3 regions of the Pseudomonas sp. D5(2026) genome follow, and region 1 is predicted to be linked to each of the others. Evidence: riboswitches for the same ligand, from Rfam matches in the RefSeq annotation. Region 1 holds a riboswitch; each other region holds the start of a gene.
What was found. A riboswitch is a leader RNA that binds a small molecule or an ion and turns the genes downstream of it on or off. The one in region 1 is predicted to bind cobalamin.
Positions count from the first base shown of each region.

Region 2: linked by a shared signal. The riboswitch ahead of AC3B5Q_RS12915 (CbtB domain-containing protein) and the one ahead of cobO (cob(I)yrinic acid a,c-diamide adenosyltransferase) in region 1 are both predicted to bind cobalamin.
Region 3: linked by a shared signal. The riboswitch ahead of AC3B5Q_RS16355 (ABC transporter substrate-binding protein) and the one ahead of cobO (cob(I)yrinic acid a,c-diamide adenosyltransferase) in region 1 are both predicted to bind cobalamin.

Region 1 covers NZ_CM173421.1:4,286,104-4,291,711, forward strand. The annotation lists gene cbiB (adenosylcobinamide-phosphate synthase CbiB) at 1-203, opposite strand, end outside; gene bluB (5,6-dimethylbenzimidazole synthase) at 200-850, opposite strand; gene AC3B5Q_RS19840 (cobyrinic acid a,c-diamide synthase CobB) at 847-2,142, opposite strand; gene cobO (cob(I)yrinic acid a,c-diamide adenosyltransferase) at 2,139-2,750, opposite strand; cobalamin riboswitch at 2,871-3,091, opposite strand; gene AC3B5Q_RS19850 (C40 family peptidase) at 3,214-3,747, opposite strand; gene AC3B5Q_RS19855 (C40 family peptidase) at 3,888-4,526, opposite strand; gene hda (DnaA regulatory inactivator Hda) at 4,654-5,361, opposite strand; gene AC3B5Q_RS19865 (AI-2E family transporter) at 5,540-5,608, opposite strand, start outside.
Region 2 covers NZ_CM173421.1:2,805,506-2,811,113, reverse strand. The annotation lists gene AC3B5Q_RS12935 (pirin family protein) at 1-88, opposite strand, end outside; gene AC3B5Q_RS12930 (alpha/beta fold hydrolase) at 185-1,057, opposite strand; gene AC3B5Q_RS12925 (LysE family translocator) at 1,079-1,708, opposite strand; gene AC3B5Q_RS12920 (GNAT family N-acetyltransferase) at 1,833-2,312, shown strand; cobalamin riboswitch at 2,418-2,640, shown strand; gene AC3B5Q_RS12915 (CbtB domain-containing protein) at 2,735-2,923, shown strand; gene AC3B5Q_RS12910 (CbtA family protein) at 2,933-3,619, shown strand; gene AC3B5Q_RS12905 (cobalamin biosynthesis protein) at 3,619-4,005, shown strand; gene cobM (precorrin-4 C(11)-methyltransferase) at 4,040-4,792, shown strand; gene AC3B5Q_RS12895 (DUF1272 domain-containing protein) at 4,859-5,101, shown strand; gene AC3B5Q_RS12890 (response regulator transcription factor) at 5,323-5,608, shown strand, end outside.
Region 3 covers NZ_CM173421.1:3,522,735-3,528,342, forward strand. The annotation lists gene AC3B5Q_RS16345 (TonB-dependent receptor) at 1-1,034, shown strand, start outside; gene AC3B5Q_RS16350 (acetyltransferase domain-containing protein) at 1,152-2,318, shown strand; cobalamin riboswitch at 2,347-2,544, shown strand; gene AC3B5Q_RS16355 (ABC transporter substrate-binding protein) at 2,656-3,666, shown strand; gene AC3B5Q_RS16360 (FecCD family ABC transporter permease) at 3,666-4,682, shown strand; gene AC3B5Q_RS16365 (ABC transporter ATP-binding protein) at 4,679-5,467, shown strand; gene AC3B5Q_RS16370 (GNAT family N-acetyltransferase) at 5,524-5,608, opposite strand, start outside.

The DNA.
Region 1 (5,608 bases):
ACCAGCGCCACCAGGGTCAGCGGCACAACCGCCAGAAACCACGCACTCACGCCGTGGCTACGCCAGCCGCGCCCGCCAGCATTCAGACGGCGCTCAAGGTTGCCAGCCATATTGCCGAAGGCCACCAAGGGGTGGCGGCGCTGTGGTTCGCCCAGCAACGCGTCCAGGGCCACCCCGGCCACGGTCAGCAAGGCCACGCTCATTGACGCTCTCCCCATTGGTTTTCGTAAAGCATTTCACTCAGCGGCCGCTCTTCGGCCCAGTTTTCCTGCACCAACATCGGCACCGGGTAGAACTCGGCGACCGGCCCAAGGCACAGTACCGCCACCGGCTTGGCACCGGCGGGCATGCCCAGCAGCGCGGCCAACGCCTGCGGGTCGAACAGCGACACCCAGCCCATGCCCAGCCCTTCGCCACGCGCGGCCAGCCACAGGTTCTGGATGGCACAGGCCAGCGAGGCCAGGTCCATCTCCGGCAGGGTGCGGCGGCCGAAGATGTGTGGTTCGCGGTTGTCCATCAAGGCCGCCACCAGCAGCTCGGCGCAATCGTTTATGCCCTCCACCTTCAGTTTCATGAAGGCATCGGATCGCTCGCCCAATGCCTCGGCCGTGCGTATCCGCTCCGCCTCCACCAAGGCCTGGATGCGCCCGCGCAGGTCACGCCGGGTGATACGGATAAATCGCCATGGCTGCATAAGCCCGACACTGGGCGCCTGATGCGCGGCGGCCAGCAAGCGGCCAAGCAGCTCGGGCGCTACCTGGCCACCCGCGAAATGGCGCATGTCGCGGCGCTCGCCGATGGCCCGGTAGATTGCGGCGCGCTCGGCGTCGCTATAGGCGTGATCATTCATGGTCGCAACAGCGCCGCCGCCGCATCCGGGCAGGAAGGGAAATAGAAGTGCACGTAAGAGGCCGTCAGCCGGCCCAGACGATAGACCGCCTCGTTGCCACGCCCGCCGTTGGGGCTCAGACCGCGGGCAATCGGTTCCAGCGCAGTACTGGTCAGCGAATGGTGATAGGTGTGACCGCGCAAGGTCCCCTCCGGCAGCTCCACTGCCTGCAGCGCCAGGGCGGCCAGGCGCTTCTGCATGGTGGCTTCACCCGGCAGCAGGCCGAGCAGTTCGGCACGTTCACCGGCCACGTCAGTCAGGGCATCGAGCAGGTACAGCATGCCACCGCACTCGGCCAGCAATGGCTTGCCCTGCGCATGGTGGGCGCGGATTGCTTCGCACATCGGTGCGTTGGCGGCCAGCGCATGGTGATGCAGCTCTGGATAACCACCCGGCAGATACAGGCTGTCGACTGCCGGCAGTTCGCGGTCGTGCAGCGGCGAGAAGAACACCAGCTGGGCACCAAGGTTGCGCAGCAGGTCGAGGTTAGCGCCATACGTGAAGGCGAACGCCTCGTCCCGCGCCACGCCAATGCGCACACCGGCCAGCGAGGCAGCGCAGGTTTGCGGTTCGGGCTCGGCAAAGCTCACTGGCGGCGGCAACGCCGCATCGCAACTGGCACCCAGCGCTTCGGCGGCAGCGTCCAGACGGGTATCCAGGTCATTCAGCTCGCTGGCCTGCACCAGGCCCAGGTGGCGGCTGGGCAGTTCGATGCCGCGCTCGCGGGACAAGCCGCCATACCAGCGCAAGCCTTCGGTCAGGCTGCCTTCCAGCAGTTGCGCATGGCGCAGGCTGCCTACCCGATTGGCCAGCACGCCGGCGAACGGCAGATCGGCCTGGTAACGCGCCAGGCCCAGAGCCAGGGCGCCGAAGGTCTGGGCCATGGCTGTGCCATCGATCACCGCCAGCACCGGCACGCCAAAGTGGCGTGCCAAGTCGGCGCTAGACGGGGTGCCGTCGAACAGCCCCATCACCCCTTCGATGAGGATAAGGTCAGCCTCGCCGGCAGCCTCCCACAGCAGGCGACGGCTTTCCTCGGCACCGATCATCCACAGGTCCAGCTGATACACCGGCGCGCCACTGGCCCGTTCGAGAATCATCGGGTCAAGAAAGTCGGGCCCGCACTTGAACACCCGCACCTTGCGCCCGAGGTTACGGTGCAGGCGGGCCAGCGCAGCAGTGACGGTAGTCTTGCCCTGGCCAGAGGCCGGTGCCGCGATCAACACGGCGGGACAGTGGCGCGATCGACTCACAGTTCGACGCCTTTCTGTGCGCGGATACCGGCCTGGAAGGCGTGCTTGAGCATGCCCATTTCGGTCACGGTATCGGCCAGCTCGATCATCTCGGGCTTCGCAGCGCGGCCAGTGACAATCACATGCTGCATGGGCGGGCGGGCCTGAATGTCGGACAGTACCTGGTCCAGGTCGAGGTAACCATGCTTGAGGGCGATGTTGAGCTCGTCCAGCACCACGAACTGTACACCTGGGTCCTGCAACAACTGGCGCGACACCGCCCAGGCGGCTTGCGCAGCAGCAATGTCACGCTGGCGGTCCTGGGTTTCCCAGGTAAAGCCCTCGCCCATCACGTGGTAGCGCACCTGTTCGGGGAAGCGACGGAAGAACAGTTCCTCACCGGTGCTGTTGCGGCCCTTGATGAACTGCACCACGCCGCACTGCATGCCATGGCCCAAGGCGCGCGCGAGCATGCCGAAGGCCGAACTGCTCTTGCCCTTGCCATTGCCGGTCAGCACCAGCAGCAGGCCGCATTCGTTAGGGGAATTGGCGATGCGTTCGTCGATGACCGCCTTCTTGCGCTGCATGCGCGCCAGGTGGCGTTCGTCGCGTTCGGTGGATTCGCTCATCAGGGTTCTCCGCTGGCTGGCACCACGGCAACGCGCGGCGACAGGTAATAGGCAGGCAAACGGAGAACGCGCAGAGGCCATGGCAGGGCGCCACGGTGCACCGCGCATCACCCTCCGTGATGCCGTTGGCAGTATCAGGCCGGTCTCCGGGCTTGTGAGTGGGCCTTTGCCCTGGCCTGCGCGCCTTCCCGGATGCTGGCATCCAGTGGCCCTGCGCGGCCTTTTACTCATTTACCGTTGCGGGGGCAGCGCCGGAATCGCGCCATGCTGGCGCCCACCGGCTTCCCAGTTTCACCCTGCCCAGTCGGGGCTGGCAGGGCACCTGAAACACGCCGCGAAGGTTAGAGGGTTGCACCGGGAGCGTCAATCGAAGCGGGTGATCAGGCGGGTGAGCAAAGCAACATGAATCTCGGCAGCCGCTAGCGGCCCCGAGCTCAACGGGGCCGCTGAACAGGCATGGACATCAGGGGTTCTGCGCCAGATGCCCTTGCGGAATCACCCGCTTGGCCTGCAGGTAGGCCTTGGCCCAGTAGCTGTTGGAGAGGTAGTCCAGGCGGACAGTGCCACCCGTGGAGGGAGCATGCACGAAGCGCCCGTCCCCTACATAGATGCCGGCATGGCTGACCTGCGAGCCGCCACTGGTGGCGAAGAACACCAGGTCACCGGACTGCAGTGAACTGGCATCCACCGTCGGTGCACGCATGACGATCATCTCTCGTGTCGAGCGCGGCAGGCTGATGCCGGCAGCATCACGGTACACATATTTGATCAGGCCGCTGCAGTCGAAGCCGGAGTCCGGCGTATTGCCACCCCAACGATAAGGCGTGCCAACCAGACCAATGGCACGAATCAGCACGTCATCGGCAACCGGTGAAGGACTGGGTTGGCTATAGGTAACCTGCGGCTGTACCACAGGGGCCGGCGCAGGCGCACGGCTGGAGCATGCAGCCAGCAAGGCTGCCAAGGAGAGAAATGCGAAGCGCGCCATCTTTACCATGGCCAGAACATCCTGTCTGAGACCGCTGCGCTGCAGCCGAAAAGAGTTGAGAATTTAGATTAGACGCTTTCTGTAAATGCGCACGGCGGTGTGCTTTTTTTCAAAGCATCACCGCCGCGGCAGGGTACATCATTTTGACATCAGTTGCGCGCGATGTTGGTCGGCGCCATGGCCAAGGCTCGCTTGGCTTCAATGAAGGTCTTGCTCCAGTAGCGATCACCGAGGTTGTCGATGCGCACACCGCCGCTGCGGCGGCTGCTGGAGTGGATGAACTGATTGTCACCCAGATAGATGCCGGCATGGCTCACCCGGCCTCGGCCATTGGTGCTGAAGAACAGCAAGTCACCTGGCTTGAGTTTGTTGCGGGCCACTTTTGGCGCATCTACCTTGATCATTTCACGCGTGGAGCGCGGCAGCGTCATGCCCGCCTCTTCGCGGAACAGGTAACCGATGAAGCCACTGCAGTCGAAGCCGGACTTTTCCGAGGTACCACCGAAGCGGTAGCGGGTGCCGATCAACGACATGCCGCGCTCGAGAATGCTGTCAGCCAGAACGGGCAATTGGTAAGGCTTGCTGCCAGAGAAAGACGCCAGGTCATCTTCGGTGGCCAGCTCTTCCGGCTCGCCGAATACCGCCGAGGGAGAGGCTTTGGCCTTGATTGCCGATTGTGCGGTGACCGGGGTGTGATCCTGGGGCTGAGATACCGGGCCTTGGGCCGCGCAGCCAAAAAGCAGGGTCACGAGTGCGAGTGGCACGAGGGGTGCGAAGCGCTTCAGCATGGGCACGACCGTGTCTGTAATCCTTTAGAAGGGTGAAACTATGCCCTCTATCATGGCCATTTGCAAATTTTATCGAAAAAGATGTGACTTTTTTGTTCTACCGCTCTGGCCCAGTGTTTTCAGGGGGTTACCAGCCGAGGGTTTCCTTGAGAAAAGGAATGGTGAGCTTGCGTTGTGCCTGCAATGAGGCCTGGTCGAGACGCTCGAGCAAGTCGAACAACGCGCTCATGCTCCGCGCGCCGCGGGTGAGGATGAAATGGCCGACTTCGTCGGTAAGGTGCAGGCCACGGCGCGAAGCACGTAGCTGCAAGGCGCGAAGCTTGTCTTCATCGGACAGGCCGCGCATCTGGAACACCAGGGCCAGGGTCAAGCGCGACTTCAGGTCCGGCAGTTTGATCGGCAGCTCGCGCGGTGATGCCGAGGCTGCCAGCAGCAAGCGTCGGCCGCTGTCGCGCAGGCGGTTGAACAGGTGGAACATGGCCTCTTCCCAATCGGCCTTGCCGGCGATCACATGCAGATCGTCGATGCATACCAGTTCGTACTGGGCCAGGTAGTCGAGCAGCTCTACGCCACGATCGAGCAATTGCGCCAGGGGCAGGTAGACAGCGGGCTCGCCGCGTTGCTGGAAGCGATGGGTGGCAGCCTGCAGCAGGTGGGAACGGCCAACACCCTGCTTGCCCCACAGGTAGATAAGGCTCTCGGTCCAGCCGGCGTCGGCTTCGCATAGCCGCTCGACGTAACCCAATGCCGCAGCATTGGCGCCCGGATAGTAGTTGATGAAGGTGGCGTCATCGCGCAGGCGCACACCCAGGGGCAACTGGATCGGTGGTTTCATGCTCGCGGGCGGTCGACAGGACCGCAGGGGGCCTTTGGTGAACAATGTGCAAAGTCTATACCCGCAACGCGGGGCGCACAATCTCGACTGCGGATAGGGCAAGCAAAATCAACAAGTTGCGCTGTGCAAGCGAACCGCGGATGCAGGCGCGAAAAGGCCCAAGACAAACGCGTGGCGTTCAAAGCTCCGGGTCGATATTCCCGGCGTACATGTCCGATTCCTTGTACAGAGCATGCACATGCCGCAG
Region 2 (5,608 bases), 1.5 Mb from region 1:
TGTCGTAGGTGAACAGGCTGCGCACCGGAAAACCATCACCCACCCAATGGGCGTGAGGGCTGCGGTGAATACCCAGAATCTTTTTCATGAGAAGGCTCCTCTCTTGGTTGAGATAACCTTATCAATGATGCCAATCAAGCGGTAGCTGACTAAAATGGCATGCTTCGTCCCACCTGCAGAACAGTCAAACCTGCAAGAAACCGAGCACCTGCTCGGCCGCCATGGCCGGGTCTTCCTGCATGAAACAGTGCCCACCGGGAACTTGCCGTGCGGTCACATTGCGGTTTAGCAGCGCCAGGCGATTCACCGAATGTGGCACAAAGGGATAGGTGTCTTCGCCATACAACACTCGTGTCGGCGTCCTGATTGCAGCCAGACTGGCCCACAAGCGTTTAGGGAACGAGCTGAAGATTTCCACTTCACGGCTGGGCCGGCACTTGAGCACCACAGCCTCGCCACAATCCCCGATGGCATGCTCGACATAGGCCTGCAGTGCCGCATGTGTCCAGCCTTTGAAGATGCCGCGCCCTTCCAGCGAGGCCAACGCCGACTCGCGATCGGGCCAGTGGCTGCGGCGGCTGGCAGCCTTGCGGGCCAGGCCGTGGCGCTGATGCAGGCCGACCAGGGCTGCCGCCCCCATCACGCCGATCATGCGTCGGCTGAACAGTACCGGGTCGAGCAGCACGGCACGTGCGAACAGTTGCGGCTCACTGCCCAGGATCAGCCCTGTGAGCACGCCACCGAAGCTGTGACCTACGGCAAACCGCTGTACGTCGCCATATTCGCCACGCCCGCCCTGAAAGGCCTCCACCGCCAAGGCAGCGGAGCGGTTCCAGCCGCGAAACACCCCGCCATGGTCACTGTCGCCATGGCCTTGAACGTCGCAAAGCCACAGGTCGAAATGCTCGCCCAGGCGCATCAGCAGCGGTTGATAGGTCAGGCAACAGAAGCCGTTGCCATGCAGGAAATGCAGCAGCGGTTTGCCACTGGCCGGGGTTCGCCAGCCACGCAGGGTGAAACCTTCGGCGCATTCGTGGGACCAGGGGATCAACTGCATGGGCTTACTGTACTCTCGGGGTCAGGAAAACGCTGATTCTACAAACAGCAGCGGGTACAGTGAAATCACCAGCAACAGGGCCATCACGACATTGAACAGCATCAGCCAGCGCGAATGCTGCAACAGGTTGCGCAGGGCGCTGCCGAACATCACCCATACCCCCACGCTCGGCAGGTTGACCAAAGCGAACAAGGCCGCAATGACGATCACGTTGGTTACATAGCCTTGCGCGGGTGTGTAGGTGGTAATCGCCCCCACCGCCATCACCCAGGCCTTCGGGTTGACCCACTGGAACGCCGCTGCTCCCCAGAAGCCCAGCGGTTTGCGGGCACTGGACGAGGCCGTGCCGACCGGCCCGGAAGTGGCGATCTTCCAGGCCAGGTACAGCAGATAGGCGGCGCCAGTGTAGCGCAGCACTGTGTACAGTGGCGGCCAGGCCTTGAACACCTCGCCCAGCCCCAGGCCGACGGCCAGTACCATCACCATGAAACCAAAGCTGATACCCAAGGCGTGAGGGACCGAGCGGCGCACGCCGAAGTTTACCCCCGAGGCCAGCAACATGGTGTTGTTGGGGCCTGGCGTGATGGAAGACACGAAGGCAAACAGCACGAAGGCGGTCAGCAGGTCGGCAGAGGCAAGCATGGCGGGCATTCCACTTTCTTTATAGGTGCTGTCACACTACCGGAGTCGCCTTTCCCAGCGACTGGTACAGTTTGATTAAATTACGTAGATACACATCACTGTATCGCCAATCCGGACCAAGGAAGCCGTCACCATGAGCCTCACCATTCGCCCTGCCGTGCATACCGATGCCGAGCAGATCCTCACCTTCATCACCGAACTGGCCGAATACGAACGCGCTCGCCACGAGGTAGTCGCCACCCTTGCCGACATCGAGCACAGCCTGTTCGAAGAAGGCAGCACTGTGCACGCCCTGATGTGCGAGCGTGATGGCCGTGCAATCGGCTTTGCCGTGTACTTCTACAGCTACTCGACCTGGCTCGGGCGCAATGGCATCTATCTGGAAGACCTGTACGTAACCCCCGAACAACGCGGCGATGGCGCTGGCCGGCAGTTGTTGCAGCACATTGCCCGCGAAGCGGTGGCGAACAACTGCGGGCGCCTGGAATGGAGCGTGCTGGACTGGAACGAGCCAGCGATCGGCTTCTACCAGAAACTGGGGGCCGAGGCGCAGGATGAGTGGGTGCGTTACCGGCTGGATGGCGACAAGCTGGCGGCATTCGCCCGCGGGTGAACGCCCGGTTCCTGCACTTCTGCCTGCGGGCCTGAGCCTGTAGTACCTGCTGTTCGACAGCCTCGCGCTGTGTATGACATTGACGCCAAGCCCGCCCCATGCTCTCCTTATGCCTCGCGTTCAGGTGCCCCTCACGGGGTGAAACGGGAAACCGGTGCGTCCCAGGCCCTTCTGCAGGGCCGGACAATGCCGGTGCTGCCCCCGCAACGGTAAGCGAGTGAAGCGTCTGTACCACTGTGCCTTGTAGTACGGCATGGGAAGGTGACGCGTTCCAGGAGCCCAGCTCTTCCTCGCAAGCCCGGAGACCGGCCTGACGTTCATGAACACCCCGCGGTGGGCGGGCGCTGTTGCATTCCCTTGGGCGACCACGTCCGGGGCTGCCGCGCTCGCCCGTTGCCCACAAAAAAGCAGAGGATCGCGTCATGCCCGTCACCAGCGCCAAACAACACAGCCTTGCTACCCCCGTTACCCTCAGCCGGCGTGTAACCATCGCCGTCGGTGCCAGCTTGCTGGGTCTGTGCCTGGTCTACTTTGCCGGGTTCTCGCACATTGAGGCCGTGCACAACGCCGCCCACGACACCCGCCACAGCGCCGCCTTCCCCTGCCACTGAGTACGCCTGATGATCACGCGCATTGCCCGTACTGCGGGCTTCAGCGGGCTCCTTGCAGCCCTGTTGCTGACCTTGCTGCAAAGCTTCTGGGTTGCTCCGCTGATTCTGGAGGCGGAAACCTACGAGTCCTCGGCCCCGGCCGCACACCACGAACACGGTAGCGAAGTGGCCGCTCATGAACACAGCGCCGAAGCCTGGTCGCCGGAAGACGGCTGGCAGCGCGTGCTGTCCACCACAGGCGGCAACCTGGTGGTCGCGGTCGGCTTCGCCCTGATCCTCGCCGCCCTTTACAGCCTTCGCGAGCCCAAACGCGCCGCCACTGGCGCATTGTGGGGGTTGGCTGGCTTCGCCGTGTTCTGCCTGGCCCCAACCCTGGGCTTGCCACCAGAACTGCCAGGTACTGCGGCCGCCGACCTGGGGCAACGCCAGACCTGGTGGGTCGGTACAGCCAGTGCCACTGCGCTGGGCCTGGCCTTGCTGGTGTTTGCCCGCCACTGGCTGCTGAAGGCGCTGGGCGCCGTGCTGCTGGTCATGCCTCATGTCATCGGTGCGCCGCAACCGGAGGTGCACGAAAGCCTGGCCCCCGAAGCATTGGAAACCCAGTTCAAAGTCGCCTCCTGGCTGACCAACGCCGCCTTCTGGCTGGCCTTGGGCCTGCTCAGCGCCTGGCTGTTCCGCCGTTCCAGCCAGGCTTGATGCCTGCCTTCTACGCTGGTTTTGGCTGCCGCCGGGGTTGCCCGGCGGACACCTTGCATCGCTTGCTGCACCAGGCTCTGGACGACCAGGGCCTGGCGTTGGCTGACCTGCGCGGCATCGCAAGCATCAGCCTGAAGGCCGACGAGCCCGGGTTGTTGCAACTGGCAGAGCACCTAGGTTTGCCTTTGGTGCTGTACCATGTCGCGCAACTGCAACCCTATGAACCACTGCTCAGCCACCGGTCCGCCGCTGCCTACCGGCACAGCGGCTGCTGGGGCGTAGCCGAGAGCGCGGCACTGGCCCTGGCCAGCCAGCGGCAGGGTACAGCCAGCCTGCTACTGACGCGCCAGGTACTGGGCCCGGCGACGCTCGCCCTGGCCTGCTGAACGTTTCGTACCCTCTTTCTTGCCAGGACTTAGCATGACCATCTACTTTATCGGTGCCGGCCCCGGCGACCCGGAGCTGATCACGGTCAAGGGCCAACGGCTGATTCGTCAGTGCCCAGTGATCATTTATGCCGGTTCACTGGTGCCCGCCGCCGTGCTCGAAGGCCACCAGGCCGAAACCGTGATCAACAGCGCCGAACTGCATCTGGAACAGATCATCGCTGCCATGCGCAGCGCGCACGAACAAGGTCAGGATGTGGCCCGGGTGCATAGCGGCGACCCCAGCCTGTACGGCGCCATCGGTGAGCAGATCCGCCACCTGCAGGCGCTAGGCATCGATTACCAGGTCATCCCCGGCGTTACCGCCACGGCAGCGAGCGCCGCCCTGCTCGGCTGCGAGCTGACCTTGCCTGAAGTGGCGCAGACGGTGATCCTCACCCGTTATGGCGACAGTTCGCCCATGCCACCTGGTGAGCAATTGGGCGACCTGGCGCGCCATGGCAGCACCCTGGCAATTCATCTGGGGGTCAAGCACCTGTCGCGCATTGTCGATGAGTTGGTGCCGCACTATGGCGCGCACTGCCCGGTTGCGGTGGTGCATCGGGCCACCTGGCCAGACCAGGATTGGGTGCGCGGCAACCTCGGTGACATTGTCGAACGCGTAGCGGCCAAGGATTTCCGGCGCACGGCGCTGATCCTGGTAGGTCATGTACTGGGGGATACGCCGTTCGCCGAATCGGCCTTGTACCGTGCCGGGCATGCCCACCTGTACCGCCCTGGCGACTGAACATTGCCAGCCTTGCCTCGGGCGTAGCAGACTCCGGGTTTCCGCCTGCGAACAGGAGTCATGCCCATGCTGGAGTTACGCCCCAACTGCGAGTGTTGTGATGCCGACCTGCCGGGTGACAGCCCCGACGCTCTGATCTGCTCCTTCGAATGCACGTTCTGCCGTGCCTGTGCCGAAACCCGCTTCCAAGGCCGCTGCCCGAATTGTACCGGGCAGTTGGTAGCCCGCCCGACGCGGGTCGGGCAGGCATTGGCCAACAACCCTGCCTCCACACTGCGTATACACAAACCGCACGCAGCCTGCGCCTGAGCAACTGCAAAGAATCGGCATCACCGCTGTTTCAGGGTGATGTCTTTCCTGTTTCTTGTAGGATTTTTCAACAATAAGCACTGAGGATTTCAACACTTCTATACTCGGCATTACCAAACTTCGGGAATGGTCGTATCGTGCAGCGCTTCCGATAACCCCACTTGCAGACGTATTCCTGAGTGTTCCAGGAAGCGGACCACATCCCTACAGGAGTTTTCCTCATGACAACCGTGCTGATCGTCGACGACCACCCTATTGTCCGGCTGTCCTTGCGCCTACTGCTCGAGCGCGAGCGCTTCCATGTCGTCGGCGAGGTCGGCAATGGCAGTGAAGTGGCTCAGGTAGCCCGCGAACTGCGCCCGGACGTGGTCATCCTCGACATCGGCCTGCCTGGCCTGGACGGTATGGAAGTCATCAAGCGATTGCAGAGCCTGGAGCCGGTACCGAAGATCATGGTGCTGACCGGCCAGGCCACTGACCTGTATGTACGCCGCTGCCTGGATGCCG
Region 3 (5,608 bases), 760 kb from region 1:
TGGCCAGCAAGACCGTGCTCGGTGCCGAGTACAACAAGGTGCGCTTCAACGTCGACAGCAATTCCCCCTACAACGATGTCGGCGGCGACTACGTCGACCCGTGGCAGCCACAGCCCGGCGGGTTCCATAGCGCCTCGCCGTTGCGGCCGCAAACGCTCTCGACCACCCATACCTTTGCCCTGTTTGCCGAAAACCGCCTGCAATTGAGCGATCGCCTGTCGTTGGTTACCGGCGTGCGTCGCGACCAGAACCACATCGACCGCAACAACTTGACCAACGACAGCCGCAGCGATCGTAGCCTGCAAGGTGGCAACTGGCGCGTGGGGCTGGTGTATGCACTCAACGACGACCTGTCGTTGTACGGCCAGTACTCAACCAGCGAGGACGGGGTCAACAACCTCATCAGCCTCAGCCCCGCGCAGATGCACTATGACCTGACCGAGGCGAAGCAGACCGAGGCCGGCATCAAGCAGCGCTTTTGGGAGGGGCGTGGCGAATGGACGCTTGCTGCCTACCACATCGTCAAGAAAAAGCTGCTGGTCGACGACCCGATCACGCACGAGAAGCAACAAGCCGGGCAGCAGACCTCCGATGGCCTGGAAGCGACGCTGGAGCTGGCCCTGGCCCATCAGTGGCAGGTGTCGGCCAATGCATCGCTGGTACGCGCCAAGTACGACGACTTCGACGAAATGGTCGGCGGTCTGCCGCAGGACCGCGCAGGCAACCGGCCGGCCAACGTGCCACGGCGTACCGCCAACCTTTGGTTGAGCAAAGGCTTCGGCCAGCAGGTAGAGGCCGGCTTGGGGGCGCGTTATGTGGATGAGCGTTATGCCGATACCGCCAATAACCACAGCGCCCCCGGCTACACCGTGGTCGATGCCAACATCGCCTGGCAAGTGTTGCCGGACGTGAAGCTGGGGTTGCAGTTGAACAACCTGTTCGATCGCGAGTATGTGCAGTCGGCGTTCAGCGGGCAGCAGTGGTTGATGGGGATGCCGCGGTCGTACTTCGCGACGGTGGATTACAGCTTCTGATCTGGGTGGCTTGTGCTGCGAAGAGCCCGGCACAGGCCACACAAAAACCTCTATTCCCTTTTAGCATCTTGTTATACGATAACGTTTCACATGAAATCCATTCCTATTAGACAGCCCATGACAAGTGCCAGCGCCACGCCCACGCTGATCACCCAGCGCCTGCAGAGCATCGATGCCCTGCGCGGCCTGGTGATCCTGTTCATGCTCCTGGACCACGTCCGCGAGACTTTCTTCCTGCACCACCAGGTCAGCGACCCCATGGCCATCGACACCACGGAACCGGCGCTTTTCTTCAGCCGCACCCTCGCCCACTTGTGTGCGCCGGTGTTCGTCCTGCTGACCGGCCTGTCGGCCTGGCTGTATGGCGAGAAGTATCAGGGCCGTGGCGACGTCTCGGCGTTCCTGCTCAAACGCGGGCTGTTCCTGGTGGTGCTGGAGTTCACCCTGGTCAACTTCGCCTGGACCTTCCAGTTGCCCCCCAGCGTGATTTACCTGCAAGTGATCTGGGCCATCGGCGTCAGCATGATCGCCCTGTCGCTGCTGGTGTGGCTGCCACGCGCCGCGCTACTCGCCCTGGGCGCCATCATCGTCGCCGGCCACAACCTGCTCGACGGCGTGCACTTCGGCGTAGAGTCAGCCCTGCATGTGCCGTGGGCAATCCTGCATGATCGTGGCTGGCTGGCGTTTTCCGAGACCCTGCACCTGCGCACGTCTTACCCGGTGCTGCCTTGGATCGGCGTCATCGCCCTGGGTTACGGCCTGGGGCCCTGGTTCGCCCGTGGCAGCGATGCCGGACAACGCCAGCAACACCTGCAGGTAGCCGGTTTGCTCGCGCTGCTTGGCTTTGCCCTGCTGCGCATGTTCAACGGTTACGGTGAGGCGCCGTGGAGCGGTTATCCAACCTTCACGCAAACCCTGATGAGCTTCTTCAACATCACCAAATACCCACCGTCGCTTCTGTTCCTGGCCCTGACCCTGGGCTGTGGCCTGCTGCTGTTACGCGCGTTCGAGCGGGCCGGCCAAGTGCGCTGGATCACGGCACTGGCGGTGTTCGGTGCGGCACCGATGTTCTTCTACCTGCTGCACCTGTATGTGCTGAAGCTGCTGTACCTGGCCTGCGTGGCGCTGTTCGGGCTCAACCATGGCGACTACTTCGGTTTCGACCGCATTGCAACGGTGTGGCTGGGCGCGGTACTGCTGGCGGTTTCGCTGTACCTGCCGGTGCGCGGGTTCGCCCGGCTGAAGCAGCGCCGCCGCGACATCAGCTGGATGAAGTACTTCTGAAAAGCGTTTTCCCCCGGCGCCGCGATGGTCTACCATGCGGGCCGCCGGTTTCCACCACGGAACTAACAGGGAATCCCAGGCCCGCCAATACGGGCCAAACGGAACTGCCCCCGCAACTGTAGGTGCCGAGCCTGCTCCACCCATGCCACTGGGCCTACCGCCCGGGAAGGCCGGAGCCAGGCCATGACGCACCAGTCAGGAGACCTGCCGGCCTGCATTCACCAACCGGCGGGGTGTCCGGGATTGGCCGTCAGTGTTGCCCCAGCCACCCGCTGGGGCTCGGCGATGCCTGTCCGTGCGTTCCTCACCAGAACTGTCCGATAGGAGATCGCCCAGCATGCTGCCCCGTTTCGCCACCCTGCTCGCGGGCCTAGGCCTCACCGGCCTGGCCCAGGCCGCTGCCACCCACTACCCGCTGACGGTCGACAACTGCGGCAAGCCGCAGACTTTTGCTCAGGCACCGCAGCGCGCCGTCACCATCGGCCAGGCCGGTACCGAGCTGCTCTATGCCTTGGGGCTGGGTGATAAGCTGGCGGGCACCGCGCTGTGGTTCAACAACGTATTGCCTGAATACCAGGCAGTGAACGCCAAGGTTCCACGCCTGGCCGACAACGAACCCAGCTTCGAGGCGGTGGTCGGCAAGCACCCGCAGCTGGTCGCGGTGCAGTTCGAATGGATGGTCGGTGCCCAGGGCTCGGTCGCCACCCGCGAGCAGTTCGATGAACTGAAGATCCCCACCTACGTGCTGCCATCGGACTGCGAAGGCAAGGACAACCTGGTCGGTGCAGACGGCACCCGCCTGCAAGCGTTCCAGGTAGACAGCATCTACAAGAGCGTCAGCCAACTGGCCGAGATCTTCGACGTTCAGGACCGCGGTGCGGCCCTGAACGCAGAATTGCAAGGGCATCTGGACAGCGCCAGGGCGCGGCTGGCCGGCAAGGACCTGTCGGCAACTACGGCGCTGTTCTGGTTCTCCAGCGCCGACCTTCACATCGACCCCTATGTGGCCGGCCGCCAGGGTGTCGCCGACTTCATGCTGCGCACCCTTGGTGTACGCAACGTGGTCGAGTCCAGCGAAGAATGGCCAAGCGTAGGCTGGGAAACCCTGGCCAAGGCCAATCCGACCTGGCTGATCATCGCGCGCATGGACCGCCGCCGTTTCCCCGCCGACGACTACCAGAAAAAGCTCGAATTCCTGCGCAGTGATCCGGTAACCCGCAACATGGACGCAGTGAAGCACGACCGTATCATTATCCTTGACGCCGACGCCATGCAGGCCGGTATCCGCCTGTTCCGCGGCGTTCAAACGCTGTCCACGGCCTTCGCCAGCGGTAAAGCAGCCCAGTGATGATTCGCCTGTTACCCTGCATCGCCGTTGCCCTGGCCGCCCTGTTGGCTGCCCTGCTGGCCGGCACCGCCATCGGCGAAACCAACCTGTCGCCCAGCGTGGTCGGCCAGGTGCTGGCCAACCACCTGTGGCAAGCCGCCTACCCGGTGGACCCGATCGACGCCGGCATCGTCTGGAACTACCGCCTGACCCGCACCCTGGTCGCAGCCGCTTGTGGCGCCGGGCTGGCCACCTGCGGTGTCATCCTGCAGGCGATGTTGCGCAACCCACTGGCCGAGCCCTACTTGCTGGGGCTGTCTGCCGGTGCCTCGACCGGCGCGGTACTCGTCGGCCTGCTGGGCCTGGGTAGCCTGGCGTTAAGCATGTCCGCAGGGGCTTTCATCGGTGCCGTGGCCGCATTCGCCTTGGTACTGGTGCTGGCCCGCGCGGCCGGCCCCAGCAGCAACAATGCCCAGGTGATCCTTGCCGGTATCGCCGGCTCGCAACTGTTCAATGCACTGACCGCCTTCCTGATCACCAAGTCGGCCACCGCCGAGCAGGCGCGCGGTATCCTGTTCTGGCTGCTGGGCAACCTGAGCGGCGTGCGCTGGCCTTCGGTGTGGCTGGCTGTGCCGGTGGCGATTTTCGGTTTGCTGGTGTGCCTGTGGCACCGCCGTGCTCTGGATGCCTTCACCTTCGGTACCGATTCGGCCGCCTCGCTGGGCATCCCGGTGCGGCGCACCCAATTGCTGCTGATCAGTTGTGCAGCGCTGGTGACGGCTGTGATGGTGTCCATTGTCGGCGCCATCGGGTTTGTCGGGCTGGTAATACCCCATGCCCTGCGCCTTCTGCTCGGCCCCGGGCACAGCCGTCTGTTGCCCGCCAGCGCACTGGGCGGTGCGCTGTTCCTGATTGCGGCAGACATTCTTTCACGCACGCTGATCGCCGGCCAGGTGATCCCGGTGGGCGTGGTGACTGCGCTGATCGGTGCCCCCGTATTCGCGCTGATTCTGGTTAGCCGTCGGGGGCGCCCATGACCGCCATGACAGCAGTTCGCATCCCTCCGCTGGCCTGCCATGGGCTGGGGCTGCAACTGGCCGGCAATACCGTGCTCAGCGATATCGACCTCAGCGTTGTCGCCGGTGAAACCCTGGGCATTGTCGGCCCTAACGGCTCGGGCAAATCCTCGCTACTGAAGTTGCTGGCAGGGTTGCGCAAACCGGCCTGCGGCAGCGTGCAGCTCATGGGTGAGCCACTGGCACAGATGCCCCGCCGCCGTGTTGCCCAGACGCTGGCGCTGGTCGAGCAACAGGCCGACACCCTCGATGCGATCAGCGTGTTCGACGCGGTTGCCTTGGGCCGCACACCCTGGCTCTCGGCCCTGGCACCGTTCTCGCGGCAGGACCGCGCCATCGTCGAGCAAGCCCTGACCGACCTCGATGCCCTGCACCTGCGCACGCGCCTGTGGGGGTCGCTGTCCGGTGGCGAGCGCCAGCGTGTACACATCGCCCGCGCGCTGGCCCAACGGCCGCAGGTGCTGCTACTGGACGAGCCGACCAACCACCTGGACATCCAGCATCAGCTAAGCCTGCTGCAACAAGTGCAGGCGCTGCCGGTAACCACCCTGGTGGCGCTGCATGACCTCAACCAGGCGCTGACCTGCGACCGTGTCGCGGTTCTTGACAAAGGCCGCCTGATCGCGCTCGGCAAACCCTTCGAGGTGCTTACCCCCAAGCGCCTGCTGAGCACCTTCGGCGTCCACGCCCACTACCTCACCGACCCTTTCGACGGCGCGCGCATCCTGCGCTTTCGCGCCCCCTGAACCAAGTAGCCCTGCCCATGCTGTTGCGTCATTGCCAACAGGCACGTTCCCACAGGTCAGCGTAATCGCAACTGCATGTGCGTGGTCTGCCACACCGGGTCTTGCTCCACATCCACCAGCGTGAACCCTTGCCGCTCCCAG